2 regions of the Streptomyces sp. NPDC047981 genome follow, and region 2 is predicted to be linked to the other one. Evidence: riboswitches for the same ligand, from Rfam matches in the RefSeq annotation. Region 2 holds a riboswitch; the other holds the start of a gene.

Region 1 (14,920 bases), on a different contig from region 2:
CCGGCAATGTCGTGGTGAAGTGGCTGACGACCACCGACCACAAGACGATCGGCACGCTGTACCTCGTGACGTCGTTCGTCTTCTTCTGCATCGGCGGCCTGATGGCGCTCTTCATGCGCGCCGAGCTGGCCCGTCCGGGTACGCAGATCATGTCGAACGAGCAGTTCAACCAGGCGTTCACGATGCACGGCACGATCATGCTGCTGATGTTCGCGACGCCGCTGTTCGCCGGCTTCGCGAACTGGATCATGCCGCTGCAGATCGGCGCGCCCGACGTGGCGTTCCCGCGGCTGAACATGTTCGCGTACTGGCTGTACCTCTTCGGCTCGCTCATCGCCGTGGGTGGCTTCCTCACCCCGCAGGGCGCCGCCGACTTCGGCTGGTTCGCCTACTCCCCGCTGTCGGACGCGGTCCGCTCGCCGGGCGTCGGCGCCGACCTCTGGATCATGGGTCTGGCCTTCTCCGGCTTCGGCACGATCCTCGGCTCGGTCAACTTCATCACCACGATCATCTGCATGCGCGCTCCGGGCATGACGATGTTCCGCATGCCGATCTTCACCTGGAACGTGCTGCTGACCGGTGTCCTGGTCCTGCTCGCCTTCCCGGTCCTCGCGGCCGCGCTGTTCGCCCTGGAGGCGGACCGCAAGTTCGGTGCCCACGTCTTCGACGCGGCCAACGGCGGTGCCCTGCTCTGGCAACACCTCTTCTGGTTCTTCGGACACCCAGAGGTGTACATCATCGCCCTGCCGTTCTTCGGCATCGTCTCCGAAGTGATCCCGGTCTTCAGCCGCAAGCCGATGTTCGGTTACATCGGTCTGGTGGCCGCGACCATCGCGATCGCCGGTCTCTCCGTGACGGTGTGGGCCCACCACATGTACGTCACCGGTGGCGTGCTCCTACCGTTCTTCTCCTTCATGACGTTCCTCATCGCCGTACCGACCGGTGTGAAGTTCTTCAACTGGATCGGAACGATGTGGAAGGGCTCGTTGTCCTTCGAGACACCGATGCTCTGGACGATCGGCTTCCTGATCACCTTCACCTTCGGTGGTCTGACCGGTGTCATCCTGGCCTCGCCGCCGATGGACTTCCACGTCTCCGACTCGTACTTCGTCGTCGCGCACTTCCACTACGTCGTCTTCGGCACCGTGGTCTTCGCGATGTTCGCCGGCTTCCACTTCTGGTGGCCGAAGTTCACCGGCAAGATGCTGGACGAGCGGCTCGGCAAGATCACGTTCTGGACGCTGTTCATCGGCTTCCACGGCACGTTCCTGGTGCAGCACTGGCTCGGTGCCGAGGGCATGCCGCGTCGTTACGCGGACTACCTCGACGCCGACGGCTTCACCGCCCTGAACACCATCTCGACGATCTCCTCGTTCCTGCTGGGCATGTCGATCCTGCCGTTCTTCTACAACGTCTGGAAGACCGCCAAGTACGGCAAGAAGATCGAGGTCGACGACCCGTGGGGCTACGGCCGTTCGCTGGAGTGGGCGACCTCCTGCCCGCCGCCGCGGCACAACTTCCTCACCCTGCCGCGGATCCGTTCCGAATCCCCGGCGTTCGACCTGCACCACCCTGAGATCGCGGCGGTCGACCAGCTGGAGAACAAGCCGCACGAGGCCGAGGCTCTCACCGCCGGCAGCAGCAAGGAGGCCGGCAAGTGAAGATCCAGGGCAAGATGTTCATCTGGCTGAGCGTCTTCATCCTCGCCATGGCGATCCTCTATGGCGTGTGGTCGAAGGAGCCGGTCGGCACCACGGCGCTCTTCCTGGCCTTCGGCCTCGCCATCATGATCGGCTACTACCTGGCCTTCACGGCCCGGCGGGTCGACGCGATGGCGCAGGACGACAAGGAGGCCGACGTCGCGGACGAGGCCGGCGAGGTGGGCTTCTTCGCCCCCCACAGCTGGCAGCCGCTCTCGCTGGCCGTCGGTGGTGCGCTCGCCTTCCTCGCCGTCGCGATGGGCTGGTGGATCCTGTACTTCTCGGCTCCGCTGATCCTGGTCGGTCTGTTCGGCTGGGTGTTCGAGTTCTACCGCGGTGAGAACCAGAACCAGTAGCACCACCCGCTCCACCCCGTAACACCCCGAGGGGCCCGGTCACTTCGTCGCCACGAAGTGACCGGGCCCCTCGTTTGCCGTACTCGACGCGCTGGGTGCGAGGAATGTTCTTACGGTGATGTCATGAACGACACGCCGCGCATTCGGACTGTTCTGAGCTGCACTCTTCTGGCCGCCATCGTGACCGCGGGCGCGGGTGCCTGCGCGGGCGAGGACGGACATCCGCTCTCGGCGAAGCCCTTCGACGCGGCGGAGCAGGTGTCCTTCAGCGCCCCCACGGGCAACGAGAAGGCCGACCCGGACAAGGCGCTGGAGATCAGGGCCAAGGACTCCGACGGCCGGATCACCGACGTCACGGCCGTCGACGCGACCGGACACCACCTGGCCGGTGAGCTGACCGCCGACGGCCTCCTCTGGCGCTCCACGGGCTCCCTGACGGCCGGCGCACGCTACACCGTGAAGGTGTCCGTGGAGGACGAGGACGGCGCCCCCGGCACCCGTACGTTCACGTTCGACACCGCCCCTGCCAAGCGGGCCCTGACGGTCGAGTTCGGCCCGGAGGCGGGCACGTACGGCGTCGGTCAGCCCATCACGGCCGACCTCAGCCTCCCGGTCAAGGACAAGAAGGCCCGCGCGGTCGTCGAACGGGCGCTGAAGGTGCGCTCCACACCGGCGGTCGAGGGCTCCTGGCACTGGGTGGACGACAAGAAGCTGCACTTCCGCCCGAAGGAGTACTGGCCCACGGGCGCGTCGATCACCGTCACCGGCAACCTCGCGGGCGTCAAGGTCGGCGACAAGCTCTACGGCGGCGACTCCAAGCCGCTCAAGCTGACCATCGGCGACCGGATCGAGGCCGTCGCGGACGCCGGCTCGCACTACATGACCGTGCGGCGCAACGGAAAAGTGATCAACACCATTCCGGTGACCACCGGCAAACCGGGCTTCTCCACCCGGAACGGCATCAAGGTCGTGCTCGGCAAGGAGTACTTCGTACGGATGCGCGGTACCAGCATCGGCATCGCGGAGGGCAGCTCGGAGTCGTACGACCTGCCCGTCTACTACGCCACCCGGGTCACCTGGAGCGGCGAGTACGTCCACGCCGCGCCCTGGTCCGTGGGCTCGCAGGGCGTGGCGAACGTCAGCCACGGCTGTGTCGGCATGTCGACCGGGAACGCGGCCTGGTTCTTCGAGACCGTCCGCCCGGGCGACATCGTGAAGACCGTCAACAGCGCCGGCGACACGATGGACCCCTTCGGCAACGGCTTCGGCGACTGGAACCTCGAGTGGGACAAGTGGCGCCAGGGCAGCGCCCTGGTGGCCGACGCCAAGAGCGCCGCCCACCAGCCCGACCCGAGCCGCCTGAGCCCGTCCGTCTAGGCTCCGCCGAGGCCGTTACGCGTCGATGGAGAGGCGCTCGCGCAGCAGACCCGCCAGGGACGCCGCGAACTCGACCGGTTCCACCGGAAGAGTGACAGCGGCGTCCGCCCGGCTCCAGGTCGCCAGCCAGGCGTCCTGCGGGCGGCCGATCAGCAGCAGCACCGGCGGGCAGCGGAAGACCTCGTCCTTGATCTGCCGGCAGACGCCCATGCCGCCCGCGGGCACGGCCTCGCCGTCCAGGACGCAGGCGTCGATCCCGCCCTCCTCGAGCCGCTTGAGCACGGCCGGGAGTGTCGCGCACTCGATGAACTCGACCGGGGGAACGTCGGCCGCGGGCCTGCGCCCCGCAGCCAGCCGCACCTGTTGCCGCGTGTTGGCGTCGTCGCTGTAGACCAGGACCGTGGCGCTCGACTGCATCGTTCCTCCGTGAAGGTCATCAACCGATGCGCGGGATGCTACTCCGTCCCACACCCCGTCAACACCGGTACGACACCGGTCGGGAGGCCGCCGCGATGGGCCGTTCGGGCTGGACACACGCCCCTGACACTCCGAACGGCACCCCCCGGAGTGAGGGCGGGATAAGCGACCGACATAATGTCGGTCGTGGCGACAGTAACGACAGTAGAAACCGGGCACGCGCACCCGTCGGTCAATCGACCGAACCTCACCAGCGTCGGAACCATCATCTGGCTGAGTTCCGAGCTGATGTTCTTCGCGGCCCTCTTCGCGATGTACTTCACCCTGCGATCGGTGACCGGTCCCGAGTTCTGGACGGAAAAGGCCGACGCCTTGAACTTCCCGTTCTCGGCGACCAACACCACGATCCTGGTGCTCTCCTCCCTCACCTGCCAGCTCGGCGTCTTCGCCGCCGAGCGGGGCGATGTGAAGAAGCTCCGGACGTGGTTCATCATCACGTTCGTGATGGGTGCGATCTTCATCGGCGGCCAGGTCTTCGAGTACACCGAGCTGGTCAAGCACGAGGGTCTCTCGCTCTCGTCGGACCCGTACGGCTCGGTGTTCTACCTGACCACCGGCTTCCACGGCCTGCACGTGACGGGCGGTCTCATCGCCTTCCTGCTGGTCCTGGGCCGGACGTACGCCGCCAAGAGGTTCACTCACGAGCAGGCAACCGCCGCCATCGTCGTGTCCTACTACTGGCACTTCGTCGATGTCGTCTGGATCGGCCTCTTCGCCACGATCTACATGATCAAGTAATCGGGTCCAGGGGACCCGAGCACATCCAGCAAGCATCGACGCAGAAGATCCTGACACCGGGGTAATCCGTGAAAAAGCTCTCCGCACGACGACGCCATCCGCTGGCGGCGGTCGTCGTCCTACTCCTCGCGCTGGCGGCCACCGGGGGGCTGTACGCCGCGTTCGCGCCCGCGGGCACGGCGAAGGCCGACGAAACCGCCCAGTCCCTCGCCATCGAGGAGGGCAAGAAGCTCTACGCCGTCGGCTGCGCCAGCTGCCACGGAACCGGCGGTCAGGGCACCACTGACGGCCCGTCCCTGGTCGGCGTCGGCTCGGCGGCCGTGGACTTCCAGGTCGGCACGGGCCGTATGCCGGCCCAGCAGCCGGGCGCCCAGGTGCCGAAGAAGAAGGTCATCTACACGCAGGCTGAGATCGATCAGCTCGCGGCGTACATCGCCTCCCTCGGCGCCGGCCCGATCACGCCGACCGAGAAGCAGTACAGCCCCGACGGCGCCGACATCGCCCGTGGTGGCGACCTGTTCCGCTCCAACTGCGCCCAGTGCCACAACTTCACCGGTGAGGGCGGCGCGCTGACGCACGGCAAGTACGCCCCGAACCTCGAAGGCGTGAGCCCGAAGCACCTGTACGAGGCCATGCAGACCGGCCCGCAGAACATGCCGTCCTTCCCCGACACGACCATGCCGGAGAAGGAGAAGAAGGACATCATCGCGTACGTCCAGGCCGTGAACGGCGAGAAGGCCGACAGCCCCGGCGGGCTCAGCCTCGGCGGCCTCGGCCCCGTCAGCGAGGGTCTGTTCGCGTGGGTGTTCGGTCTGGGTGCGCTGATCGCAGTTGCCGTCTGGGTCGCGGCCCACACCGCTAAGGCCAAGAAGTCATGAGTAGCCAAGAGATTCCAGAAGAGAACCTGCCCGTTGAGCAGGACACCGCGCACGGCGCGGTGAAGGTCCTCGACGACCCGTTCGCGGACCCGGGCCTCCCGCCCCACAAGCCGCGCATCCAGGACATCGACGAGCGGGCCGCCAGGCGGTCCGAGCGTGCGGTCGCCTTCATGTTCACGCTGTCGATGCTGGCCACGGTCGGCTTCATCGCGTCGTACGTGATCTTCCCGGTGGACAAGATCGTGTACATCTGGCCGTTCGGCCGGGTGTCCGCGCTCAACTTCTCCCTGGGTCTGACCCTCGGTGCGGCGCTCTTCTTCATCGGCGCGGGCGCGGTCCACTGGGCCCGCACCCTGATGTCCGACGTGGAGATCGCCGACGAGCGTCACCCGATCCAGGCGTCCCCGGAGACCAAGGCGAAGGTCATGGCGGACTTCGCGGCCGGTGCCGCCGAGTCCGGCATGGGCCGCCGCAAGCTCATCCGCAACACGATGTTCGGCGCGCTGACGCTCGTACCGCTCTCCGGCATCGTGCTGCTGCGTGACATGGGCCCGCTGCCCGAGAAGAAGCTCCGGTCCACCCTGTGGGCCAACGGCAAGCAGCTCATCAACATGAACACGCACGAGCCGCTGCGTCCCGAGGACGTCGCCGTCGGTTCGCTGACCTTCGCGATGCCCGAGGGCCTCACGGAGCACGACCACGACTTCCAGGTCCAGATCGCCAAGGCCGCCCTGATGATCGTCCGGATCCAGCCGGAGGACATCAAGGACAAGCAGGAACTGGAGTGGTCGCACGAGGGCATCGTCGCCTTCTCGAAGATCTGCACCCACGTCGGTTGCCCGATCTCGCTGTACGAGCAGCAGACCCACCACGTGCTCTGCCCGTGCCACCAGTCCACCTTCGACCTCTCCGACGGCGCCCGCGTCATCTTCGGCCCGGCCGGTCACGCCCTTCCGCAGCTGCGGATCGGTGTGAACGACAAGGGCAACCTGGAGGCGCTCGGCGACTTCGACGAGCCCGTCGGCCCTGCCTTCTGGGAGCGCGGATGAGCACTGTGACCGATACGAAGAAGAAGGCACCCGCCGGCGAGCGGGTGGCCGACTGGGCCGACGGCCGCCTGGGGATCTACTCCCTGGCCAAGGCCAACATGCGGAAGATCTTCCCGGACCACTGGTCCTTCATGCTGGGTGAGATCTGCCTCTACAGCTTCCTGATCATCATCCTCACGGGTGTGTATCTGACGCTGTTCTTCCACCCGTCGATGAACGAGGTGGAGTACCACGGCAGCTACATCCCGCTGCAGGGTCAGCTGATGTCCGAGGCGTTCAACTCGACCATGCACATCTCCTTCGATGTGCGCGGTGGTCTGCTCATCCGGCAGATCCACCACTGGGCGGCGCTGATCTTCCTCGCCGGCATGTTCGTGCACATGATGCGCGTCTTCTTCACGGGCGCGTTCCGCAAGCCGCGTGAGATCAACTGGCTGTTCGGCTTCCTGCTGTTCTTCCTGGGCATGTTCACTGGCTTCACCGGTTACTCGCTCCCGGACGACCTGCTCTCCGGCACCGGTGTCCGCTTCATGCAGGGCGCGATCCTGTCCGTGCCGATCATCGGCACGTACCTGTCGATGTTCCTGTTCGGCGGCGAGTTCCCCGGCGGCGACTTCGTGGCCCGGTTCTACTCGGCCCACGTCCTGCTGCTGCCCGGCATCATGCTCGGCCTGGTGGTCGCCCACCTGATCCTGGTCTTCTACCACAAGCACACGCAGTTCGAGGGCCCCGGCCGGACGAACAAGAACGTCGTGGGCATGCCGCTGCTGCCGGTCTACATGGCCAAGGCCGGAGGCTTCTTCTTCCTGGTCTTCGGTGTCATCGCGGTCATCGCGGCGATCGCCTCGATCAACCCGATCTGGGCCCTCGGCCCGTACCGCCCGGACCAGGTGTCCACCGGCGCCCAGCCCGACTGGTACATGGGCTTCGCCGAGGGTCTGATCCGTGTCATGCCGGGCTGGGAGATCAACCTCTGGGGCCACACGCTCGTCCTGGGCGTGATGATCCCGCTGGCGATCTTCCCGCTGGTCCTCGCGGCCATCGCGGTTTACCCGTTCATCGAGTCCTGGATCACGGGCGACAAGCGCGAGCACCACATCGCGCAGCGCCCGCGCAACGCTCCGACGCGCACCGCCTTCGGTGTCGCCTGGATCACCGCGTACATGGTCATGCTCGTCGGTGGTGGAAACGACCTCTGGGCCACCCACTTCCACCTGTCGATCAACTCGATCACCTGGTTCGTCCGGATCTTCTTCTTCGTCGGACCGGTCATCGCGTTCGTCGTCACCAAGCGGATCTGCCTCGGCCTCCAGCGCCGGGACAAGGACAAGGTGCTGCACGGACGCGAGTCCGGCATCATCAAGCGCCTGCCGCACGGTGAGTTCGTCGAGGTCCACCAGCCGCTCAGCCAGGGAGAGCTGTACAAGCTCACGGCGCACGAGCAGAACAAGCCGGCCGAGCTCGGTCCGCTGGTCGACGAGAACGGCGTCGAGCGCAAGGTCGGTCGCATGGAGAAGCTCCGCGTCAAGCTCAGCAAGGGCTACTACGGCGAGGACCACCAGATCGCCAAGCCCACCGCCGAGGAGTACAAGGAGATCACGAGCGGCCACGGCCACCACTGATCGCCTGATCCTCACTCCCCCTGGGGCTTCGCCCCGGGGGGACCCCCAGAAGATCGCCACAGCGGGAGCCCCGTCCATTCGATGGACGGGGCTCTTTGCCGTCCCCGTTGCTCGATAGGGTGGAGTCGTCACTCTCACGTACTCATCAGGAGCTGCCATGAGCGCTGCCACCCCCGCTGGAGGACCTACGTCGGCGGGCCGCTCCTGGCCTGCCGTCCTGGACGGACTGCTGACCGGCCGCGACCAGAGCGCGGAGGACACCGCCTGGGCCATGGACCGCATCCTGCGAGGTGAGGCCACCGACGCTCAGATCGCCGGCTTCGCCGTCGCGCTGCGGGCCAAGGGCGAGACCGTCGAGGAGATCACCGGCCTCGTCCGGACCATGTACGAGCACGCCAACCTGATCGAGGTCCCCGGCCCGTCCGTGGACATCGTCGGCACCGGCGGCGACGGCGCCAAGACCGTCAACATCTCCACCATGTCCGCGATCGTGGTGGCCGGCACCGGGGCGAAGGTCGTCAAGCACGGCAACCGGGCCGCCTCCAGCGCGAGCGGCGCCTCCGACGTCCTGGAGAAGCTGGGCGTCAACCTCGAACTGACCCCCAGGAGGGTCGCCGAGGTCGCCGAGGAGGCCGGCATCACCTTCTGCTTCGCCGTGAAGTTCCACCCGGCGCTGCGCCATGTGGCCGCGGCCCGGAAGGAGCTCGGCATCCGGACCACCTTCAACTTCCTCGGTCCGCTCACCAACCCGGCCCGGGTCAAGGCCCAGGCGACCGGTGTGGCCGACGCCCGGATGGCCCCGATCATGGCCGGCGTGCTCGCCGAGCGCGGCTCCTCCGCGTTGGTCTTCCGCGGCGACGACGGCCTGGACGAGCTGACGACCACGGCCACCTCGCGGGTCTGGGTGGTACGGGACGGCCAGGTGCGCGAGGAGGCCTTCGACCCGAGGGACGTCGGCATCGAGCTGGTCCCCGTGGAGGCGCTGCGCGGCGCCGACGCCTCGTACAACGCGGACGTGGCACGCCGGCTGCTCGCGGGGGAGACCGGTCCCGTACGGGACGCGGTTCTGCTGAACTCGGCGGCGGCGCTCACGGCGCTGAACCCGGGGGAGGGCAGCCTGGTGGAGCGGCTGCGTCAGGGGATCGCGCAGGCGGCCGAGGCGATCGACTCGGGCGCCGCGCGGCAGGCGCTGGAGCGCTGGGTGGCGGCCAGCAACGCGTAACGCGGAGAAGCGTGGCGAAGGGGTCCGGGACCGTCCGGGCCCCTTTTCGCGTCCCGGATCCCGGACACGGGTTGCGCCGGAGCGATCACCTGGCATAGCTTCTTGGCCAGGTCATGAGTGACAGCTACGAAGCCCCGGCTTGCTGTCCGGCAACCCTCCGTCCGTGGCGGGGTGCCCCGGGTGAAGACCAGGCCGTAGGCAGCGAGGTCTACGGCAAGCGCGGACCCCTGCACACTGCGACATGTGTGCGGCCCTGGGGTCCTGGTCCTCAAGGGAGCAGTCTCGTGAGCAAGCGAATGCGTTAGGGCCTTCGGCCCCTTCTTCCCACCCTCCGCACGCCCTGTCGTGTGTCGAGGCAACACCCGTACGAGGCACCCCCGTCGTGCTGCCCTGCGGGCCCTTCGCTGCCCAAGTCCTGCCAGGAGATACCGCCATGTCCGCGTACCCGAACGCCGCCGTCGCCACCACCGCCGCCACCACCGACTCAGAGGCCGCCGACCCCTGCTGTGCCGCCCCGCTCCCGGTGCTCGGGCGGGACGTCACCGTGCCGCTCGTGACCGGCGGCGAGGTCACGTACGCCGCGCTCGACTACGCCGCCAGCGCGCCGGCCCTCCAGCGGGTGTGGGACGACGTCGCCGCGTACGCCCCCTACTACGGCAGCGTCCACCGGGGCGCCGGGTACCTCTCGCAGCTCTCCACCGACCTGTTCGAGAACAGCCGGGTCACCGTCGCCGAGTTCCTCGACTGCCGCCCCGGCGACCAGGTCGTCTTCACCCGCTCCACCACCGACTCGCTCAACCTGCTCGCCGCGGTCCTCCCCGCCGGCTGCGAGGTCTTCGTCTTCGAGACCGAGCACCACGCCTCGCTCCTGCCGTGGCAGGACGCGCGGGTGACGTACCTCAACGCGCCGCGCACGCCCGCCCAGGCCGTGGAGACCCTGGAGCGCGCCCTCGCCGACCGCGACCCCTACGGCCCCGCCCTCGTCTGCGTGACCGGCGCGTCGAACGTCACAGGGGAGCTGTGGCCGGTCAGGGAGCTGGCCGCCGCCGCGCACGCGCACGGCGCCCGGATCGTCCTCGACGCCGCCCAGCTCGCGCCCCACCACCCCGTCTCCGTACAGGAGTTGGACGTGGACTGGGTCGCGTTCTCCGGGCACAAGCTGTACGCGCCCTTCGGCTCCGGAGTCCTCGCGGGCCGCGCCGACTGGCTCCAGGACGCCGAGCCCTACCTCGCCGGTGGCGGCGCCTCGAAGAAGGTCGCCCGGCGCGCCGACGGCGGAGTGGACGTCGAGTGGCACACCACGGCCGCCCGCCACGAGGCCGGTTCGCCGAACGTCATCGGTGTCTACTCCATCGCCTCCGCCTGCAAGGCGCTCACCGAAGCCGGATTCGACCAGCTCGTCGCCCGCGAGCAGCACCTGATCGACACCGTACGGGCGGGCCTCGCCGAGGTCCCCGAGGTGAAGGTGCTCTCGCTCTTCGGCGACGAGGCGCCGCGCGTGGGTGTCATCTCCTTCGTCGTCGAGGGCTGGAACAGCTCGCACTTCGCCGCCGCGCTCTCCGCCGAGTACGGCATCGGCGTCCGCGACGGCCTCTTCTGTGCCCACCCGCTGGTCCGCACCCTGCTCGGCAGCGACCCGCAGACCCAGGGCGAGTGCGGCGCGCCCGAGGCGGCGCCCGGCGAGAAGTCCCTCAACGCCATCCGGGTCAGCTTCGGCGCCGGTACGCCCGACGAGCACGTGGAGCGTTTCGTCCGGGCCGTGAAGGAGCTGGTCAGGGACGGCGCGCAGTGGAAGTACCGCACCGAGGACGGCCGTTGCGTCCCGGACCGCGGCTGACGCCTCGCCTTCACGCCGCGAGTCGGGTGCCCACCAGGACCATCCGCAGGGCGCGCTCGGCCGCGTCGGCGAGGAACTCCGCGCCCCGGTCGAGCGCCTCGGGCAGGGCCACCGGGGCGGGCAGGATCGAGCCGTAGGCGTCCACCCCCACCGCCCGGACGTGGTGGGCGCCCTGGCCGAGGGTGCCCGCGAGCGCGAGCACGGGGACGCCGTGGGCCTTGGCCCTGCGGGCCACCTCGGCCGGGATCTTGCCCCGCACGGTCTGCCCGTCGAGGGCTCCCTCGGCCGTGATGACCAGGTCGGCGCGGGCCAGTCGGGCATCCAGGTCGATCCGGTCGAGCAGCACCTCGAACCGCGGCAGCAGCCGGCCGCCGAGCGCGGCGAGCCCAGCGCCCAGGCCGCCCGAGGCGCCCGTGCCGGGAGCCGTCCGCAGCTCGACCGGGCCCGGCAGGTCGCGGCCCAGGACGGCGGCCCACCGCTCCAGGGCCGCCGACAACTCCTCGACCTGCTCCGGGCTCGCGCCCTTCTGCGGGCCGAAGACTCGCGCCACGCCCCGCTCGCCGCACAGCACGTTGTACGGATTGCAGGCCACGAGGAGCTCGGTCCGGGCGAGCCGGGGGTCGAGGCCCGTACCGTCGATCCGGTCGAGCCGGTTCAACGCGCTTCCCCCCAGGGGGAGTTCGACCCCCTCGGCGTCCAGGAGCCGGGCGCCGAGGGCCTGGAGCGCACCCGCCCCGCCGTCCGAGGTGCCGGAGTCGCCGCAGCCGATCAGGACGCGGCGCGCCCCGGCGTCAAGGGCGGCCCGGATCAGCTCGCCGACCCCGAAGGTCGTCGTGCCGCCCGGGTCGCGCCGGCCGGGCGGCACCAGCGAGAGGCCCGCGACGGCCGCCATCTCGACCACCGCGGAGGAGTGGTCGAGGAGCGCGAAGTGGGTCCGGACGGGTGCGCCCAGCGGGCCGGTCGCGACCCGGGGCACCAGCGTGCCCCCGGTCGCGGCCGCGAGCGCCCGCGCCGTGCCCTCACCGCCGTCGACCAGCGGGATCAGATCGAGGACGGCGTCCGGACAGGCCCTGCGCACCCCCTCGGCGATGGCCTCGGCGGCCTGAGGGGCGGAGAGGGACTCCTTGAATCCGCTGGGGGCGACGGCGATACGGAAGGTCATGGCCGGGACTGTCATGGCTGGGACTCCAGAAGGACGGGCACGCCGAACAGCGGCCAGACGAAGAGGGCGAAGCACAGCACCAGCGCGGCGCTGAGCGGGGCGAGCACGGCGGAGAGCCGCAGCAGATGACGCGGGGTGAAGCCGGGTACGCCGTCCGGTGGTTCGGCGAAGAGCGCGACCGGCTTCGCCGAGGACGGCAGGGTGTGGCAGAAGCCGGCGGCGGCCGTCGAGGCCAGCGCGGCGGCCACCGGATTGACCCCGGCGGCGACCGCCGCCGCGATGACGAGCGGCACGAGGACGGAGGAGCGGGCGGAGCGCGACTGGAGCACCAGGTGCGCGGCGGTGCCGATCACCACGACGGCGGCGAGGAACGCCCAGGCGGGCAGCCCGTCCACCGGAAGGCCACCGACCAGCCAGCCCGCCGCGCCGGAGTCGACGAGCGCCACGCCCATCGCCGTGGTCGCCGCCATGAACAGGAGCATCGGCCAGGGCACCGACCCGAGCCCCTCCTTGAGCCGTACCGTCCCCAGCGCGGGCGAGGAGGCCACCACCGCGCCGATCAGCGCGACGACCGCGGGCGACACCCCGTGCAGCGGCTCCGAGCACCAGAGCGCGACCACCGTGCCGAGCAGCAGCAGACAGCGGGTCTCCGCCGTGGTCAGCGGACCCGACACGGGGGTGGGGGAGTGCTCCTGGAGCCGGGCGACCGTGATCCGTACCGGCTCGCGCCGGTCCGCCCGGCCCGTCGTCGTCAGCAGGACGGTCTCCGCCGCCAGATGGGAGGAGACCACCGCGAGCGGCAGGCCGAGGACCAGCCACTCCACGAAGCCGATCGGCTCACCGGTCCGGTCCAGGAGCAGGCTCACCGTGATGAGGTGCGCGCCCGCGCCGATCAGCGTGGCCACCGCCGACAGCAGGACGACCGTGGGGAAGAGCAGCGCCAGCATCACCACGAGGCGGCGCCGCTCGGCGAGCACCTGGGCCAGCGCCAGGAAGACGGGCAGCGCGAGCGCCGCGCGGCCCGAGGTGGCGGGGACCGCGAACGCGGTCACCACCAGGGCGGCGGTGGTCAGATGGACCAGCTGCCGTACGGTTCTGGCGCCGCTGACCAGGAAGGCGGCCGCCCGCCCGGCGAGCCCGGTCCTCGTCACGGCTGCGGCAAGGACGAACGCGCAGATCAGCAGCCAGATCGTCGCGTCGCCGAGGGTGCCGAACAGGGTGTCCGCGCTGATCACCCCGGTCGCGGTCAGCGCGAGCCCCGCGCCGAGGGCGACATAGGTGTCCTCGACGGGGGCGGCGATCCAGGCACAGGTCGCGAGGGCGAAGACGGCCAGGGTGAGCCGGGCCTCGCCGCCGAGCCCCGGGGCGGTGCCGGGGACGGCGAGCACGGCGCAGAGGCTCAGGGCCAGGCAGAGCCAGACCGCCTGGCGGAGGGAGAGGTTCACGCGAACCACTCTCCGGGCCGGAGGTGAGCCGGCCATGAGCCCGTCATGAAGGAAGGTTCACGCGGACGGCGGGGGCATCCCGCTACGGCATGCGGTACCCCATGCCCCGTACGGTCTCCAGGCGTTCCGCCCCGAGCTTCTTGCGCAGCGCCCGGACGTACACGTCCACGATGTTCGAGCCCGGGTCGAAGTCGTAGCCCCAGACGTGGGAGAGGATCTGCTCCCGCGAGAGCACCTGGCCCGGGTGGCGCAGGAAGAGTTCGAGGAGCACGAACTCACGGGCGGTCAGATCCACCGTCCGCTCCCCGGCCCTGGCCCGCCGGGTGCGCAGGTCGAGACTCAGGTCCTCGCCGCCGCGCAGCACGGTGACCTCGGGGGTGCGGGCGGCGGTGCGCAGCCGCAGCCGGATCCGGGCCAGCAGCTCCTCGAAGCGGAACGGCTTGGTCATCCAGTCGTCCGCGCCGCCCTCCAGGCCGGCCACCGTGTCCCGTACGGAGTCACGGGCCGTCAACACGATGACCGGCAGCGTCACCCGGGCCTCGCGCAGTTCCCGCAGCACGGTGAAGCCGTCCCGGCCGGGCAGTCCTATGTCCAGGAGCATCAGGTCGAAGCCGCCCGAGACGGCCCGGGCGAGGGCGGTGTCGCCGTCGGCGGCGACCGTGGTGGTGAAGCCGTTGGCACGCAGCCCCTTCTCCACGAAGGAGGCGATCCGGTCCTCGTCCTCGGCGATCAGAATGCGGTTCACGGCGACTCCTGGAGGGTGAGGACGAGGACGAACGTGGCCCCGCCGCCCTCGGTCGGGCGCAGTTCGACGCGCCCGCCCCGATGGCCCTCGGCGATGGCCTTGACGATGGAGAGCCCGAGCCCGGCGCCGCCGGTCCTGGCGCCCCGGCGGGCGGTGCCGCGCCGGAACCGTTCGAAGATGATGTCGGCGTCCCGCTCCGGTACGCCCGGCCCGCGGTCGGCGACGGACAGCTCGATCCGGTCCTCGACCGCCCGCGAGCCGATCGTTATCCGCCCGCCGGCGACGGTGTGCTGGACCGCGTTCTGCGCGAGC
Region 2 (14,920 bases):
CGGCCTTCGAAGCCCTCAAGGCCCCGCTCGCCGACCTCGCCGCCCGCCACGGCCTGGTCCTCGAACCCGGCCGCATGGTCCTCGAACTGCGCCCACCGGGCATGGACAAGGGCGTGGCGCTCGCCGAGTACGTACGCGAGATCGGCGCCGGGTCCGTCCTGTACGCGGGCGACGACCTGGGCGACCTGCCCGCCTTCGCGGCGGTGGAGAAACTCCGCTCGGACGGCACCCCCGGCCTCCTGGTCTGCAGCGGCTCCACGGAGGTCCAGGAACTGTCCGACCGCGCCGACCTGTCGGTGCCGGGGCCCGCGGGGGTGGTGGCGTTCCTGACGGAACTGGCCCGCGCGATCGGAGAAGACGCTCCCTAGCTGCCGGAACGGCCCTCGGGGGTGTCCCCCCGCAGGGCCTCCAGCTGCTCCAGGAACCAGCGCTGCGGCGGCATCGCCGTCGCGGCGGCCGCCAGGCGCTTGGTGCGGTCCGTGCGTTCGGTGGGGGGCATCGTCAGGGCGCGGTACAGGGCGCGGGCGGTCTCCGAGACGTCGTACGGGTTCACCGTCAGGGCGTCCTCGCCCAGTTCCTCGTAGGCACCCGCGCCCGTGGAGAGGACCAGGGCGCAGCCTGCCTCCGAGACCACCGGGATCTCCTTGGCGACCAGGTTCATGCCGTCGCGGACCGGGTTGATCAGGGCCACGTCCGCGAGGCGGTACGCGGCGAGCGAGCGGGGGAAGTCGTCCCGTACCGAGAGCAGGACCGGCTGCCAGTCGTCCGTGCCGAACTCCGTGTTGATCTCCGCCGCGAGGTCGGCGACCGACGCCGTGTACGCGCGGTAGACCTCCAGGTCCTGGCGGGAGGGGTACGCCGAGGCCAGGTGGACGACCCCGCCGTGCCACTCCGGGTGGTCCCGGAGCAGCTCCCGGTAGGCCAGCAGGCCGCGGACGATGTTCTTCGACAGCTCCGTGCGGTCCACCCGCACGATCGTCCGCCGGTCGCCGATCTCGGCCCGCAGCGCGGCCAGCCGGTCGTCGACCTCGGGGGTGTGGGCGAGCGAGCGGAGGTCGTCGCCGTCCACCCCCAGGGGGAAGACGTGCACCCGGGTGCGGCGCGGCTCGCCGCCCGCCCTGCGGTGCTCCACCCCGCGCCAGGGGTCGTCGCTGCGCCAGAAGCCGTCGGCCTCGCCGTGCGGGCCGCGGATGTGGGCGCCGGTGATGAAGGCCTGCGCCCATCCCCAGGTGTGGAAACCCAGCTCGTCCGCGCCGAGCATGCCCCAGAGCAGCTCCTCGCGGACGTCCTCCGGGAGCATCCGCATGTACTCCGGCAGCGCCCACGGCGTGTGCGTGAAGTGGCCGATCCGCAGGTCGGGGCGGAGTTCGCGGAGCTGCCCCGGCACCAGGGCCAGGTGGTAGTCCTGGACCAGGACCGCCGCGCCCTCGTCGGCGCTCGCCGCCAGCTCCTCGGCGAAGGCGCGGTTGTAGCTGCGGTACGAGTCCCAGCGGCGCCGGAACTCCGCGTCGAAGACCGGTTCGCGGGGGATCTCGTACAGGTGGTGGTGGAGGAACCACAAGACCGAGTTCGCGATGCCGTTGTACGCGTCGGCGTAGATCTCGGGGGCGATGTCCAGCATCCGTACGCCCGGTTCGGACTCCCCGCGCCGGACCGCCTCCCGGTCGCCCTCGCCGAGGGCCGCGCACACCCACACGCTCTCCTGGGAGGAGCCGGACGAGATCGCGCTCAGGCCCGAGACGAGTCCGCCCCCGCCGCGCCGGGCACTGAGGGTGCCGTCGGCGGCGAGGGCGTACGAGACGGGACCCCGGTTGGACGCCACGAGCACAGAAGCCATGTGGCGAACCTAGCCCGTGACGTAAACGCTCAAACGTACGTATACGACTCTGGCGAATCCTCGCCGCCGTCGCGGCTCAGTGGTAACGGGTCAGTCGTCGCGGCTCAGTGGTCGCGGCGTCCCCGCAGGGCGGCCTTGGCCACCAGGCCGGTCGCGGCCAGGGCGAGCGCCAGTCCGCCGAGCAGCCAGAGCCGCTCACCGCTGGAGCCCGTCTCGGCCATCGAGCCGCCGGGGCCGTGCGGGCCGGCGGGCTCGTGCGGCTTCGGGCGGGGCTGGTGGGTGGTGGGGGCGGGGGCCGGGGTCGTCTCCGACTCTCTGGAGGAAGGCGACGGGGACGGCGAGGGGTCCACCGGGTCCGACGGCGTGGGCTTCGGCTTCGGCTCCGTGGGGGACGGGCTCGGGCTCGGCTCGGGCTTCGGCGGCTCGACGACCGGGGCCACCGCGCAGGCCGGGTCCTCGCTGCCCCTGCCGCAGTTCGAGCGGGGCGACTCGACCACGACGCTGTTGAGGAGCTTGCCGTCGCCGCGCACCGGGTCGTGGACCTTCACCGAGTACGTGACCGTCGCCGTCTCCCCGGCCGGGATGTCACCGACCCAGCCGATCCTCGGTGCGTCGTACGTGACCTTGCCGAGGGTCGCCTTCGCGTCGCCCAGGTAGTCGGCGTCGTCGAGGTTGTCGGTCAGGTCGTCGCCGAACGTGGCGTTCGGGTGGTCGAGCCGGCCGGTGTTCTTCGCGGTGACCGTGTACGTCACCGTGTCGCCCGGCTCCACCTTCTCCGGTTTCGCCGTCTTGGTGATCTCCAGGTCCGGCACCGGGACGGAGAAGGCCAGCGCGGAGGGCACGTACGTGTCACCCGTCGTCGTGAACGTCAGCTCCGCCGACCGCGCGCCCACCGGGATCGCGCCCTCCGGGATGTCGAAGGCCTTGGCGTCGATGGACAGGTTGTTCCGGAGCTTCGGCGATACGGCGCCGTCGTCCTCGCTGACGAAGAAGTTGCCGGTGTTGCCCGTGTGGGCCTCGGTGACGTTCCTGCCGTCGACGAGGAACCTGTCACCCGGGGTGTTCCAGTCGCCCTCGTACGCCGTCACGCTCGCCCGTGCCTTGCCCGTCGTCCGGTGGAAGCCGTCGACGGTGACCGTGGTCGCGGGGGAGGAGGACCGCTGGAGGACGTGCCCGCCGTAGACGTACACGTTGCGGCGGTCCGGCGCGTGGGTCGGCTCGGGGCCGGGGAACGCGTACACCACCGTCAGGGACCAGCCCGCGACGCAGCCCTTGCCCTCCGGCGCCCAGATGTTGCCGACCGCCACCTGCGCGTCCGTCCCGGTCACGCCCGCGAACGCGGCCGTCACGTCCGACTCGCCGGTGTAGTAGTGCGGGCCGCTGGTGTCGGCCGGGTCGGTGACCAGGCTGTCGATCGAGACCGGCGTCGCGGCACCCGCCCCGACCTTGATGTGCGGCGCGGTGGTGGCGTGGTCGCCCGGCGAGGCCGCCACATCGGCGCCGGAGATGTCGCAGCGCTTCACCTGCGCCCCGCTCGGCCCCTTGTACGTACCGTCGTTGCCGCCCCAGAACAGCCGGGCGTACGCGACCCTCGCCCCCGCCGGGACGACGACGTGGCCGGTGCTCGAGCCGTAACCGGCCTCCATGGAGGCGGCGTTGATCCGCCGCATGACGAAGGTGTTGTTGTTGTCGCCGCCCTGCCCGGAGGCGGCGGTGGCGCAGCGCGCGGCCAGGTCGGCGGGGGCCGTGGGGCAGCCCATGACCGTGTTGCCGATGGTCGTGAAGTCGCCGTACAGCGAGGCGTCGTAGCGCTTGCCGAAGGGCTCCACCACGTCCGCCGCGGCAGGACCGGCCGCGGCGAGCGTGAGCGGGAGCGAGCCGAGGGAGCCGGCGGCCAGGGCGAGGGCCGCCAGCGACATGGTCATTCGATTGTCGAACCGCATAAAACGGAAATGTAGGCAAAAAACACAATCATCCGGCGTTACGCCACGCGGCGGTGCGCGTACTCCGCGATCTCGACCATCGGCGGCCGCTCCTCCGTGTCCACCGGGTACGTGCGCGGGGTGAAGCCCTCCTCGCCGCGCTCGAACTGGGTCAGCAGCGGCCGCACCAGATGGCCCCGGGAGAGCCGCAGCTGCGCCGTCCGGTAGATCGCCGCCGCCATCCGGCCGAGCGCCCGCCCGTCCTGGTGCCGGTGCTTGCGGACCCCGACGTCCACCTGGGCGAGCGCGTCCAGGCCGACCGTGTGCAGCGCGTCCACGAGCAGGCCCAGCTCCACTCCGTAACCGACCGGGAACGGCAGCCGTTCGAGCAGCGAGCGCCGCGCCGCGTACTCGCCGCCCAGCGGCTGGACGAAACCGGCCAGCTGCGGCCAGTGCAGATTGAGCAGCGGCCGCGCCACCAGCTCCGTCACCCGACCGCCCTGACCTGGGGTGTCGCCGAGCGGGCGGTCGTACATCGCCTTCACGAAGGCGACGTCCGGGTCGGTGAGCAGCGGGCCGACGATGCCGGTGACGAAGTCCGCGGAGAAGTCCCGCAGGTCCGCGTCGACGAAGCAGACGATGTCCCCCTCGGTCACCATCAGTGACCGCCACAGCACCTCGCCCTTCCCGGGCACGGCCGGTATCCGGGGCAGGATCGCGTCCCGGGCCACCACCCGCGCCCCGGCCGCCGCCGCCACCTCCGCCGTTCGGTCGGTGGAGCCGGAGTCGATCACCACCAGCTCGTCCACCAGCGGAACCGCCTCGGTCATCAGCTCGCGCCGGATGACGGCGACGATCTCGCCGACCGTCGCCTCCTCGTTCAGCGCGGGCAGCACGACGCTGACCGTCGTCCCGTGCTTCGCCGCCAGGACGCGGTCGAGCGAACGGTCCGCCACGGACCAGGACCGCCGGCCCAGCCAGCGCTCCACTTCCTCCAGCACGTGATCTCCATCTCGCGGTTCGGACGGCAGGTTCAACCCTCCGGGCCTTCGGTTACAGTCTTGAACAACGCGGATCCCCGATGCATGTCGGGGTGCCGCCCGCGTCTCACAATCGAATACCGCTCATCCAGAGGGGCAGAGGGAAACGGCCCGTTGAAGCCCCGGCAACCCTCCAGTCGGTCACTCGTCCGCAGTCGACGCCAGTCGTCGCCACTGCGCCCGCGAGGCTCCCGGCTAGGGAAGGTGCCAAATCCGTCTCATGGCGACGTTCGCCATGAGAAAGATGAGGAGAAAGGGCCTCGCCTCCATGGCTGTACAGACTGCTACCCCCGACACCGCTCAGACCGTCGATCTCGGTCCCGCTTCCGGCCTTTCCTGCCGGGAATGCGGTGAAGTATTCGCACTCGGCCCGATCTTCGCCTGTGAGCTGTGTTTCGGCCCCCTCGAAGTCGCGTACGACCTGCCCGTCGGTGACCCCGAGGCGCTGCGCAAGCAGATCGAGGCCGGCCCCGCCAACATCTGGCGCTACGCCCCGCTGCTGCCCGTCCCCGCCGACGTCGCCGAGAAGCCGAACCTGAACCCGGGCTGGACCAAGCTCGTCCAGGCCGACAACCTCGCCGCCGAGCTGGGCGTCGAGCCCGGCAAGCTCTTCGTCAAGGACGACTCCGGCAACCCGACGCACTCCTTCAAGGACCGCGTCGTCGCCCAGGCCCTGGAGGCCGCCCGCGCCTTCGGTTTCACCACGCTCTCCTGCTCCTCCACCGGCAACCTGGCCGGCGCCGTCGGCGCCGCCGCCGCCCGCGCCGGCTTCCGCTCCTGCGTGTTCATCCCGCACGACCTGGAGCAGGGCAAGGTCGTCATGGCCGCCGTCTACGGCGGCGAGCTGGTCGGCATCGAGGGCAACTACGACGACGTCAACCGCTTCTGCTCCGAGCTCATCGGCGACCCGCTGGGCGAGGGCTGGGGCTTCGTCAACGTCAACCTGCGTCCGTACTACGGCGAGGGCTCCAAGACGCTCGCGTACGAGATCTGCGAGCAGCTCGGCTGGGTCATCCCGGACCAGCTCGTCATCCCGATCGCCTCCGGCTCGCAGCTCACCAAGATCGACAAGGGCCTCCAGGAGCTCATCAAGCTGGGCCTGGTCGAGGACAAGCCGTACAAGATCTTCGGCGCCCAGGCCGAGGGCTGCTCGCCGGTGTCCGCCGCCTTCAAGGCCGGTCACGACGTCGTACGCCCCCAGAAGCCGAACACCATCGCCAAGTCGCTGGCCATCGGCAACCCGGCCGACGGCCCGTACGTCCTCGACATCGCCCGCCGCACCGGCGGCGCCGTGGAGGACGTGAACGACGAGCAGGTCGTCGACGCCATCAAGATCCTGGCCAGGACCGAGGGCATCTTCGCCGAGACGGCGGGCGGCGTGACGGTCGGCGTGACGAAGAAGCTGGTCGAGGCCGGCCTCATCGACCCGACCCTCACCACGGTCGTGCTCAACACGGGTGACGGCCTCAAGACCCTGGACGCGGTGGCCGACACCTCCCAGGCGACCGCCACCATCAAGCCGAGCCTGGACGCGTTCCGCGCCGCCGGCCTGGCCCACTGACCCCCACTCGTCCGTTCACGGAAGGCAGCAGCACATGAGCGTCAAGGTCCGTATCCCCACCATCCTCCGTACCTACACGGGCGGCCAGGCCGAGGTTCCGGCGGAGGGCGCGACCCTGTCCGAGGTCATCTCGGACCTGGAGAAGAACCACGCGGGCATCGCCGCGCGCGTCCTGGACGACCAGGGCAAGCTGCGCCGCTTCGTGAACGTCTACGTGAACGACGACGACGTGCGCTTCGAGCAGGGCCTGGAGACGGCGACGCCGGACGGCGCGGGCGTCTCGATCATCCCGGCGGTCGCCGGCGGCTGCTGATCGCCGACCACCGATCGCCGTGTAGTTACCCGGCGTAACCGAATTGCCCCCTCCGCGAGAGAAGCGGAGGGGGCAATTCTGCATGGTTGAGCGCGGTAGAGTTGGGGAAGTCCCCCCGGCTTCACCCCGCTGCTCCGTGCCAGGCGCATATGAGAATGCGTCCCCACGTGACAAGAAGCAGCCAAAGTGCGCGCGCGATCTGTACCTTCTGCGCACTTTGCCGGGCCCGACTTGCCCCGGAATTCAATAAATCCTCCGGAATTCTCCTTTACGGCGTGCCCAGAATTCTCGCCCGAATGACCTGTTGCAGAGGGCAGTTGGGCAGATACATTCAGCCGCGGTCGACGCGTTCCGGCGCAGGGTCTGACCCGGGTCCGTGAAGTGCGGCCCCGCGCAAGGGCCAGTAATAGGGGAGTTAGGCATGGCTCAGGGCACCGTCAAGTGGTTCAACGCGGAGAAGGGCTACGGCTTCATCGCGGTCGACGGTGGTGCGGATGTATTCGTCCACTACAGCGCGATCCAGATGGACGGTTACCGCACCCTTGAAGAGGGTCAGCGGGTCGAGTTCGAGATCTCGCAGGGCCAGAAGGGTCCGCAGGCGGACATGGTCAAGCTCGCCGTCTGAGCACGGCGCGATCGGCCACCACGTACGCACGCACGCGTCGCCACGCTTTCGCAGGCGATCTCACGCGTTCTCACGCCGAGGGGTCCGCATCCTGACCAGGATGCGGACCCCTCGTGCGTGCGCGGCCCGCGCCGCGGTGTCCCGGGGGCGTCGCCCGGTCGGTGTCAGGACCGTCGCCCGATCTATGGGAGTCGCTTGCACTCGCATGGGGCGAGTGCTAATCATTGGCGTTAGCACTCTGAAGGTGAGAGTGCTTACGAGGATCGGGCAGGCGAGGTCCGCGGCCAGGTGGGGCAAGGAACCACCGGGCACGCAGGCCGTCCGTCGCGGGCGTCGGCGCGGTCCTGGAGCGTTATCCACCCCATGTCCGGGAGGACCACTTCACATGGCCAAGATCATCGCGTTCGACGAGGAGGCACGGCGCGGTCTCGAGCGCGGGATGAACCAGCTCGCCGACGCCGTCAAGGTCACCCTTGGCCCCAAGGGCCGGAACGTCGTCCTCGAGAAGAAGTGGGGCGCCCCCACGATCACCAACGATGGTGTCTCCATCGCCAAGGAGATCGAGCTCGAGGACCCGTACGAGAAGATCGGCGCCGAGCTGGTCAAGGAAGTCGCCAAGAAGACGGACGACGTCGCCGGTGACGGTACGACCACCGCGACCGTCCTCGCCCAGGCGCTCGTCCGCGAGGGCCTGCGCAACGTGGCGGCCGGCGCCAACCCGATGGCCCTCAAGCGCGGCATCGAGAAGGCCGTCGAGGCCGTCTCCGGCGCCCTGCTCGAGCAGGCGAAGGATGTCGAGACCAAGGAGCAGATCGCTTCCACGGCCTCCATCTCCGCCGCCGACACCCAGATCGGCGAGCTCATCGCCGAGGCGATGGACAAGGTCGGCAAGGAAGGCGTCATCACCGTCGAGGAGTCCCAGACCTTCGGTCTGGAGCTGGAGCTCACCGAGGGTATGCGCTTCGACAAGGGCTACATCTCGGCGTACTTCGCCACCGACATGGAGCGTATGGAGGCGTCCCTGGACGACCCGTACCTCCTGATCGTCAACTCCAAGATCTCCTCGGTCAAGGACCTGCTCCCGCTCCTGGAGAAGGTCATGCAGTCGGGCAAGCCCCTGCTGATCATCGCCGAGGACGTCGAGGGCGAGGCCCTGTCGACCCTGGTCGTCAACAAGATCCGCGGCACCTTCAAGTCCGTCGCGGTCAAGGCCCCGGGCTTCGGCGACCGCCGCAAGGCCATGCTGAACGACATCGCCATCCTCACGGGCGGCACGGTCATCTCCGAGGAGGTCGGCCTCAAGCTCGAGAACGCGGGCCTGGACCTGCTCGGCCGCGCCCGCAAGGTCGTCATCACCAAGGACGAGACCACGATCGTCGACGGTGCCGGTGACAGCGACCAGGTCGCCGGTCGCGTCAACCAGATCCGCGCCGAGATCGAGAACTCCGACTCGGACTACGACCGCGAGAAGCTCCAGGAGCGCCTGGCGAAGCTCGCCGGTGGCGTGGCGGTCATCAAGGCCGGTGCCGCGACCGAGGTCGAGCTCAAGGAGCGCAAGCACCGCATCGAGGACGCCGTTCGCAACGCGAAGGCGGCCGTCGAGGAGGGCATCGTCGCCGGTGGCGGCGTGGCCCTGCTGCAGGCCTCCAACGTCTTCGAGAAGCTCGAGGCGGACCTGTCCGGCGACGAGGCCACCGGTGCCGCGATCGTGAAGCTGGCCCTGGAGGCCCCGCTGAAGCAGATCGCCGTCAACGCCGGCCTCGAGGGCGGCGTCGTGGCGGAGAAGGTCCGCAACCTGCCCGTCGGCCACGGCCTGAACGCCGCGACCAACGAGTACGTGGACCTCATCGCCGAGGGCATCATCGACCCGGCGAAGGTGACGCGTTCCGCGCTGCAGAACGCGGCCTCCATCGCCGCGCTGTTCCTGACCACCGAGGCCGTCATCGCCGACAAGCCGGAGAAGGCCGCTGCGGCCGCTCCGGGCGGCATGCCGGGCGGTGACATGGACTTCTGAGCCTCGGCTCGGTAGCTCCTCGCTGTACAGCTGTACGCGACCGAGGGCGGCACTCCCTGCTGGGGGTGCCGCCCTCGGGCGTTCGGGGTGATGCTGGTGGGGAGGGGTGGCACGGCCACGGGCCAGGGAAGGCGGGAGCGAGCCATGATCACGCTGCTGACGACACCGACCGACCGCGAGCTGGTCATCACCCGCACCTTCGACGCCCCGCCCGCCCGCGTCTGGGAGGCCTGGACCAGGCCCGAGCACGTCCGTCAGTGGTACGGCGTGGCCGCCATGCCCACGACCGTCTGCGAGATCGACCTCAGGCCCGGCGGCGCGTGGCGCTGGGGCCAGAAGGCGCCCGACGGGCGCGAGATCGTCTTCTCCGGCACGTACGAGGAGATCCTGCCGAACGAGCGCCTCGTCTACACCGAGGTCTTCGAGCTCATGCCGGGCCCGCCGGTCCACGTCACCCTCACCTTCGACGACACCCCCGACGGCGGCACGGCGCTCACGAGCATGTCGATCTGGCCGTCGACGGAGATCCGCGACCAGGCCCTCGCGACGGGCATGGAGGCCGGGGTCAAGGAGGAGTACGACCGGCTCGCGGTATACCTGGAGATGATGTGAGCCTCGACGTGCCGCGGCTCGCCGCGGGACCGTACGAGCTGCGGGCCTGGGAGCGGGCGGACCTGCCGCTCGTGGAGGAGGCGTCGGCCGACCCGTACATCCCGCTGACGAACACGGTCCCGCCGGTGTACTCGGAAGGCGAGGGCGAGGCGTTCGTCCGCCGCCAGTGGAGCCGCGCGGAGACGGGCGCCGGCTACTCCTTCGTGGTCGTCCGCCGCCGTGACATCCGCCCGGCGGGCATGATCGGCCTCTGGCTCCGCGACCTCCCCGAGGGCCGCGCCACCCTCGGCTACTGGATCGTCCCCGCCTGCCGGGGCGAGGGCGCGGCCACGGCCGCGCTGACGGCGGTGAGCGCCTGGGCACTCGGCGAACTGGGCATCCCCCGGCTGCAGTTGCTGGTCGAACCCTGGAACGAGGCCTCGGCGAAGACGGCCGAACGGGCCGGCTTCGTACGGGAGGGCCTGCTGCGCTCCTGGCAGGAAGTGGGCGGCGAGCGGCGGGACATGTGGATGTACGGGCGGGTGCGGGCGGGCGGGTCCGGGTAGTCCGCTCGGCGGGTGCGGGCGGGCGGGTCCGGGTGGTCGGGCCGTCCGTGTCGGTGGTGCGGGCGGGCTGCTGCGGGGTAAGGGGTAGGGGACCGGGACCCGACCCGCGGGGGTGGAGCCGATGCGTCGCTCGGAATTACCGCACCTCTCCCACTACTGGGAGCTGTCAGGCCGCCAGGGCGGCGAGGAGCAGGTCGCACGGGTCGAGGGGAAGGTCCGGGTCTTCGAGCATTTCCCCGACTACCTGCTGGCCGCGCGGTACGAGGGCCCCTTCTTCTCCGTGCGCACCCCGGGCCTCCATGACGCCACCGGGGCGCTCGTGCCGTGCACTCCGCAGGAGTGCCACCGCTGGGTGAACGCCGCGGTCGCCCACGTCCGCACCGTGGACCGGATCAGCGCCGAACTCCGCGCCGCCCACGCCCGGGCCGTGCTTCTCCCGCTGTGGAGGCACCTGGCCCTGCGGCGCGCCCTGAGGACCTGGGAGGAGACCCGCGTGCGGTACGAGCGGGCGCTCCGGGAGGCCTTCGCGGCGTACGCGCCGGTCGGCGAGGAGATCCGCGCGGCGGTCCGGGCCGAGCAGGAGAGGGCGGCGGCCGCGATCCGCGAGCAGGACCGGCTGCGGGCGCAGGAGCGCGAGCGGCGGGCGCGGCTCGCGGAACGGGCGGTGTGGGGCCGGCGCGTGCTGGGCGAGCCCGGGACGCCCGGGCGCACGGTGTACGTCTTCCGTCACGACGTCCCCGGGGAGGACGTGCCGGCGGCCCCGGCGCTGTCGGAGCGGATCCCGCGACTCGGCCTGGCGGCCCTCCGGCAGTCGCTGGTGAAACTGCACCTGCCGGACGTGGTGTGGGACCGCGCCGCGCTCCGGGAGTCGGAACGGGAGACGGGCACGGCGTTCGCCGTCTGGTGGCAGGAGCTGTTCCACGAGAACTACCGCACGCTCACGCAGCCCCCGCCCTCTTCCCCCTCGCGCGGGAGCACGGGCGGCAGCGGGACGAGCGGCTCGGGCGGCTACGGCAGCGGCTACAGCGGCTTCAGCTGCGTGGGCGGGTTCTGAGCGAAGCGCCCCGGGGTCGTGCCGACGTGGCGCTTGAAGTGGCGGGTCAGGTGCGACTGGTCGTAGAAGCCCGTCGCCGTGGCCACCTCGGCGACGGGACGGCCGGCGAGGAGGAGCCGGCGCGCCCGGGCGACGCGGCGGGACGTCACGTACTGGTGCGGGGCGATGCCGAAGGCCGCGGTGAAGGCCCGTACCAGATGGGTGGGGTGGGCGTGCAGGAGCCGCGCGGCCTCCTCCAGGGTCACGCCGTCGTCGAGCCGGGCGTCGAGCAGCTCCCGCAGGGTGTGCGCCACGCCCCGGGCCGGCGGCCGGGGCGCGTCCGGGCGGGCGAGGCGGGGCCGCAGATGGCCGCGGAGGCGCTCGGCGATCAGGGCCAGCCGGCTCTCCGCCTCCAGGGCGTCGCCCGGGTGGGCCAGCGCCGTGTGCAGCCGCCCGACCCGGGCGCGCAGCAGCGGGTCGGCGAGGTCGGGGCCGTCCACGGCCGGGCCGATGAAGCTCTCGTCCAGCTGGGTCAGGTCCAGGTAGACGACCCGCTTGTGGAAGCCGTGGTCGGTGGCGGGGGAGCCGTTGTGCGGGACCTGGGGCGGCAGCAGCGACACCGTGTCGTGCGGGGTGCCGTGCTCGCGCCGGTCGAGGTCGTAGCGGACGGCGCCGTCGTCGACGATCAGGAGCGTCCACGCGTCGTGGACGTGCATCGGGTACGCGTGCTCGGTGAAGTGGGCATGGAAGACCTCGACGACGCCCGGGATCCGCGGGCGCCACGCCGCCACCGATTCACGCGCCACCATGCCAGGAACGTACAAGAACGGGCAGGGCGGTGCGCGGCAGTCTCGGTCCATGAACTCTCAGCCCGTGAACAACGACCTCGACGCGCCCGTCCGGTTCGACACCAAGATCGCCGTGCTGCTGCGGGAGGACCTGGAGACCTGGCAGCGGCTGAACGTCACGGCCTTCCTGGTCAGCGGCCTCGGCGCGGAGCTCCCCGAGGTGATCGGCGAGCCGTACGCCGACGCCGACGGCGTCCCGTACCTGCCGATGTTCCGGCAGCCGGTCCTCGTCTTCGAGGGGTCCAAGGAGACCCTGACCGCCGCGCACGGCCGCGTCCTGGCGCGCGCCCTGCCCCGCGCGGTCTTCACCGCCGACCTCTTCGCCACCGGCAACGACCGCGACAACCGGGCCGCGGTACGAGCGGTCCCGACGGCCACCCTCGACGTCGTCGGCCTCGCCGTGTACGGCCCGCGCAACGCGGTCGACAAGGCGCTCAAGGGCGCCCGGATGCACCCGTAGCCGCTGTGCGGAAGCGGTGGCGGTATTCGGTCGGGGTGGTGTCGAGGCGGCGGCGGAAGGCCCGGATCAGGGTGTCGGTCGTGCCGAAACCGCAGGTGGACGCGATCCGTTCGAGGGTGTCGTCCGTCGTTTCGAGGGTGGCGCGGGCGCGTTCGACGCGGGCGGCCTCGACGTAGACGCCCGGGGTCATGCCGAGTTCGTCCTTGAAGATCCGGGTGAGCTGGCGGCTGCTGACGTTCGCGTACGCGGCGAGGTCGTCGACCGTGAGCGGGTCGGTGAGGTGGCGGGTGATGTGGTGGCGCAGGTCCTCCACGCGCCGGGTCGTCGACACCGGTTCGAGCGGGACGCTGAACTGGCTCTGACCGCTGGGGCGCTTGAGGTACATGACCAGCTGGCGGGCGACGCGCAGGGCGACGTTCTCGCCGAAGTCCTCGGCGACGAGGGCGAGGGACAGGTCGAGGCAGGCGCTGATCCCGGCGCCGGTCCAGACGTCGCCCTCGCGGATGAAGATCGGGTCGGCGTCGACCTCGACCAGCGGGTGCTCGGCCGCGAGCTGCCGGGCGGTGGACCAGTGGGTGGTGGCGCGCTTGCCGTCGAGCAGCCCGGCGGCGGCGAGGATGTGCGCCCCGACGCAGACGGAGGTGACCCGGCGGGCCCGGGCGGCGAGGGCGCGGACCCGGTCGACCACGGCCGGGTCGGCGAGGGCGTGGACGCGGCGCTGCCCGTCCGCGTCGGTCCGGACCTCGACCGAACCGGGGACGAGGATCGTGTCCGCAGGGCGGGTGGCCGCCTCGTCGAAGGTGACGTCCGGAAGGATCCGCACGCCGGCGGACGTCGTGACCGGGTCCATGGTCTCGGCGGCCAGGAGCACGCGGTAGCCGGCCGCGTCGTCCGTCTCGCGGCGCAGCAGCGCGAAGACCTCGGGGGGTCCGGTGACGTCGAGGAGGTCGACGCCGTCGAAGAGGACGATGACGATCAGGCGTTCCATCGGGCTCCTTCTCGATGCCCTGGGGCAATGTCCGTATCTGCAAGTTGGTTGACATTGCCGACGTGTCGCGGTCGGCCATAGCGTTTCAGACGGAGCGAACACCGCTGAAAGAGGGGCTACTTCGATGAGTACGACCACGGCCGCAGCTGCGTCCACGACGCTGCGTGAGCTGAACGGCTTCGACGACTCGCCCGCGTCGCTGGCCGACGCGACGCTGATCCTCGTCGACTACCAGAACACCTACACGCGCGGCGTGATGGAGTTGCACGGCTGGCAGCCCGCGCTCGAAGCCGCCGCCGAGCTGCTCGGGGGGGCGCGCGAGGCGGGCGCGACGGTGATCCATGTCGTCAACGACGGCGGCGAGGGCACCCCGTACGACATCCGGGCCGAGATCGGCGCGATCCACCCGAGCGTGGCGCCCGTCGAGGGCGAGGCGGTCGTCGTGAAGCAGGTCCCGAACGCCTTCGTGAACACCGACCTGGGCACGCACGTCGACGCGGCCGGTTACAAGGACGTCGTCATCGCCGGGTTCATGACCCACATGTGCGTGACGTTCACCGCCGAAGGGGCGTTCCTGCGCGGAAACCGCCCCACCGTCGTCGCGGCCGCCTGCGCGACCCGGCCCCTGCGTACGGGGGTCGCAGGGGCCGCCCCCACGGTCGCCGCCGAGCAGCTCCACGACAGCGCGCTGGCGACGATCGGCGATCTGTACGGGGTGGTGGTGGCGTCGGGGGCGGAGTTGGGCTGAGCGGACTGGGGACGAGGCGCCTCAGGGGGTGTAGTCCTTGAGCTTCTCGGTGTCGAGGGTGATGTCGACAGGGCTGGGGAGTGGGACGCCGGCGCCGAAGGGGTGGGCGGCGCGGTGCTGGTAGACGCCGTGGCGGGGTTCGCTGAAGACGACGACGGAGCCGGCGTCGCGGTCGACGAGGAGATAGACGGGGATCTCGGCGGCGGCATAGCCGTCGCGCTTCTCGATACGGTCGCGGGACAGTGCGTTGGGCCCGTGGGACGTGACTTCGACAACCATGAGAACGCCTTCGGGGTCTCCCCACATCTCGGGCTTCGCGACGAAGTGGTCGAGCGGAGCGAGAGCGCCGTCAGCGATGGCCCTGCCTTTGCGGT

Evidence for each region. Region 2 has a riboswitch for S-adenosylmethionine ahead of thrC (threonine synthase). Riboswitches for the same ligand answer to the same signal wherever they lie in the genome.
Region 1: another riboswitch for S-adenosylmethionine. It lies ahead of AB0E14_RS20425 (aminotransferase class V-fold PLP-dependent enzyme); the one in region 2 lies ahead of thrC (threonine synthase).

Annotation. Positions count from the first base shown of each region.
Region 1 covers NZ_JBEZNQ010000032.1:26,712-41,631, forward strand. Annotated here, with positions in the region: gene ctaD (cytochrome c oxidase subunit I) at 1-1,661, shown strand, start outside; gene AB0E14_RS20385 (cytochrome c oxidase subunit 4) at 1,658-2,056, shown strand; gene AB0E14_RS20390 (Ig-like domain-containing protein) at 2,180-3,433, shown strand; gene AB0E14_RS20395 (hypothetical protein) at 3,449-3,850, opposite strand; gene AB0E14_RS20400 (heme-copper oxidase subunit III) at 4,028-4,648, shown strand; gene AB0E14_RS20405 (c-type cytochrome) at 4,717-5,526, shown strand; gene AB0E14_RS20410 (Rieske 2Fe-2S domain-containing protein) at 5,523-6,575, shown strand; gene AB0E14_RS20415 (cytochrome bc complex cytochrome b subunit) at 6,572-8,197, shown strand; gene trpD (anthranilate phosphoribosyltransferase) at 8,355-9,419, shown strand; SAM riboswitch class IV at 9,529-9,645, shown strand; gene AB0E14_RS20425 (aminotransferase class V-fold PLP-dependent enzyme) at 9,853-11,256, shown strand; gene AB0E14_RS20430 (glycerate kinase) at 11,267-12,418, opposite strand; gene AB0E14_RS20435 (SLC13 family permease) at 12,430-13,863, opposite strand; gene AB0E14_RS20440 (response regulator transcription factor) at 13,946-14,608, opposite strand; gene AB0E14_RS20445 (ATP-binding protein) at 14,605-14,920, opposite strand, start outside.
Region 2 covers NZ_JBEZNQ010000035.1:42,096-57,015, reverse strand. Annotated here, with positions in the region: gene otsB (trehalose-phosphatase) at 1-368, shown strand, start outside; gene AB0E14_RS21750 (trehalose-6-phosphate synthase) at 365-1,837, opposite strand; gene AB0E14_RS21745 (DUF11 domain-containing protein) at 1,942-3,780, opposite strand; gene AB0E14_RS21740 (glucosyl-3-phosphoglycerate synthase) at 3,819-4,760, opposite strand; SAM riboswitch class I at 4,881-5,050, shown strand; gene thrC (threonine synthase) at 5,044-6,360, shown strand; gene AB0E14_RS21730 (MoaD/ThiS family protein) at 6,395-6,673, shown strand; gene AB0E14_RS21725 (cold-shock protein) at 7,095-7,298, shown strand; gene groL (chaperonin GroEL) at 7,684-9,312, shown strand; gene AB0E14_RS21715 (SRPBCC family protein) at 9,457-9,924, shown strand; gene AB0E14_RS21710 (GNAT family N-acetyltransferase) at 9,921-10,469, shown strand; gene AB0E14_RS21705 (hypothetical protein) at 10,591-11,523, shown strand; gene AB0E14_RS21700 (AraC family transcriptional regulator) at 11,490-12,311, opposite strand; gene AB0E14_RS21695 (DUF2000 domain-containing protein) at 12,361-12,810, shown strand; gene AB0E14_RS21690 (DJ-1/PfpI family protein) at 12,785-13,798, opposite strand; gene AB0E14_RS21685 (cysteine hydrolase family protein) at 13,923-14,546, shown strand; gene AB0E14_RS21680 (Uma2 family endonuclease) at 14,568-14,920, opposite strand, start outside.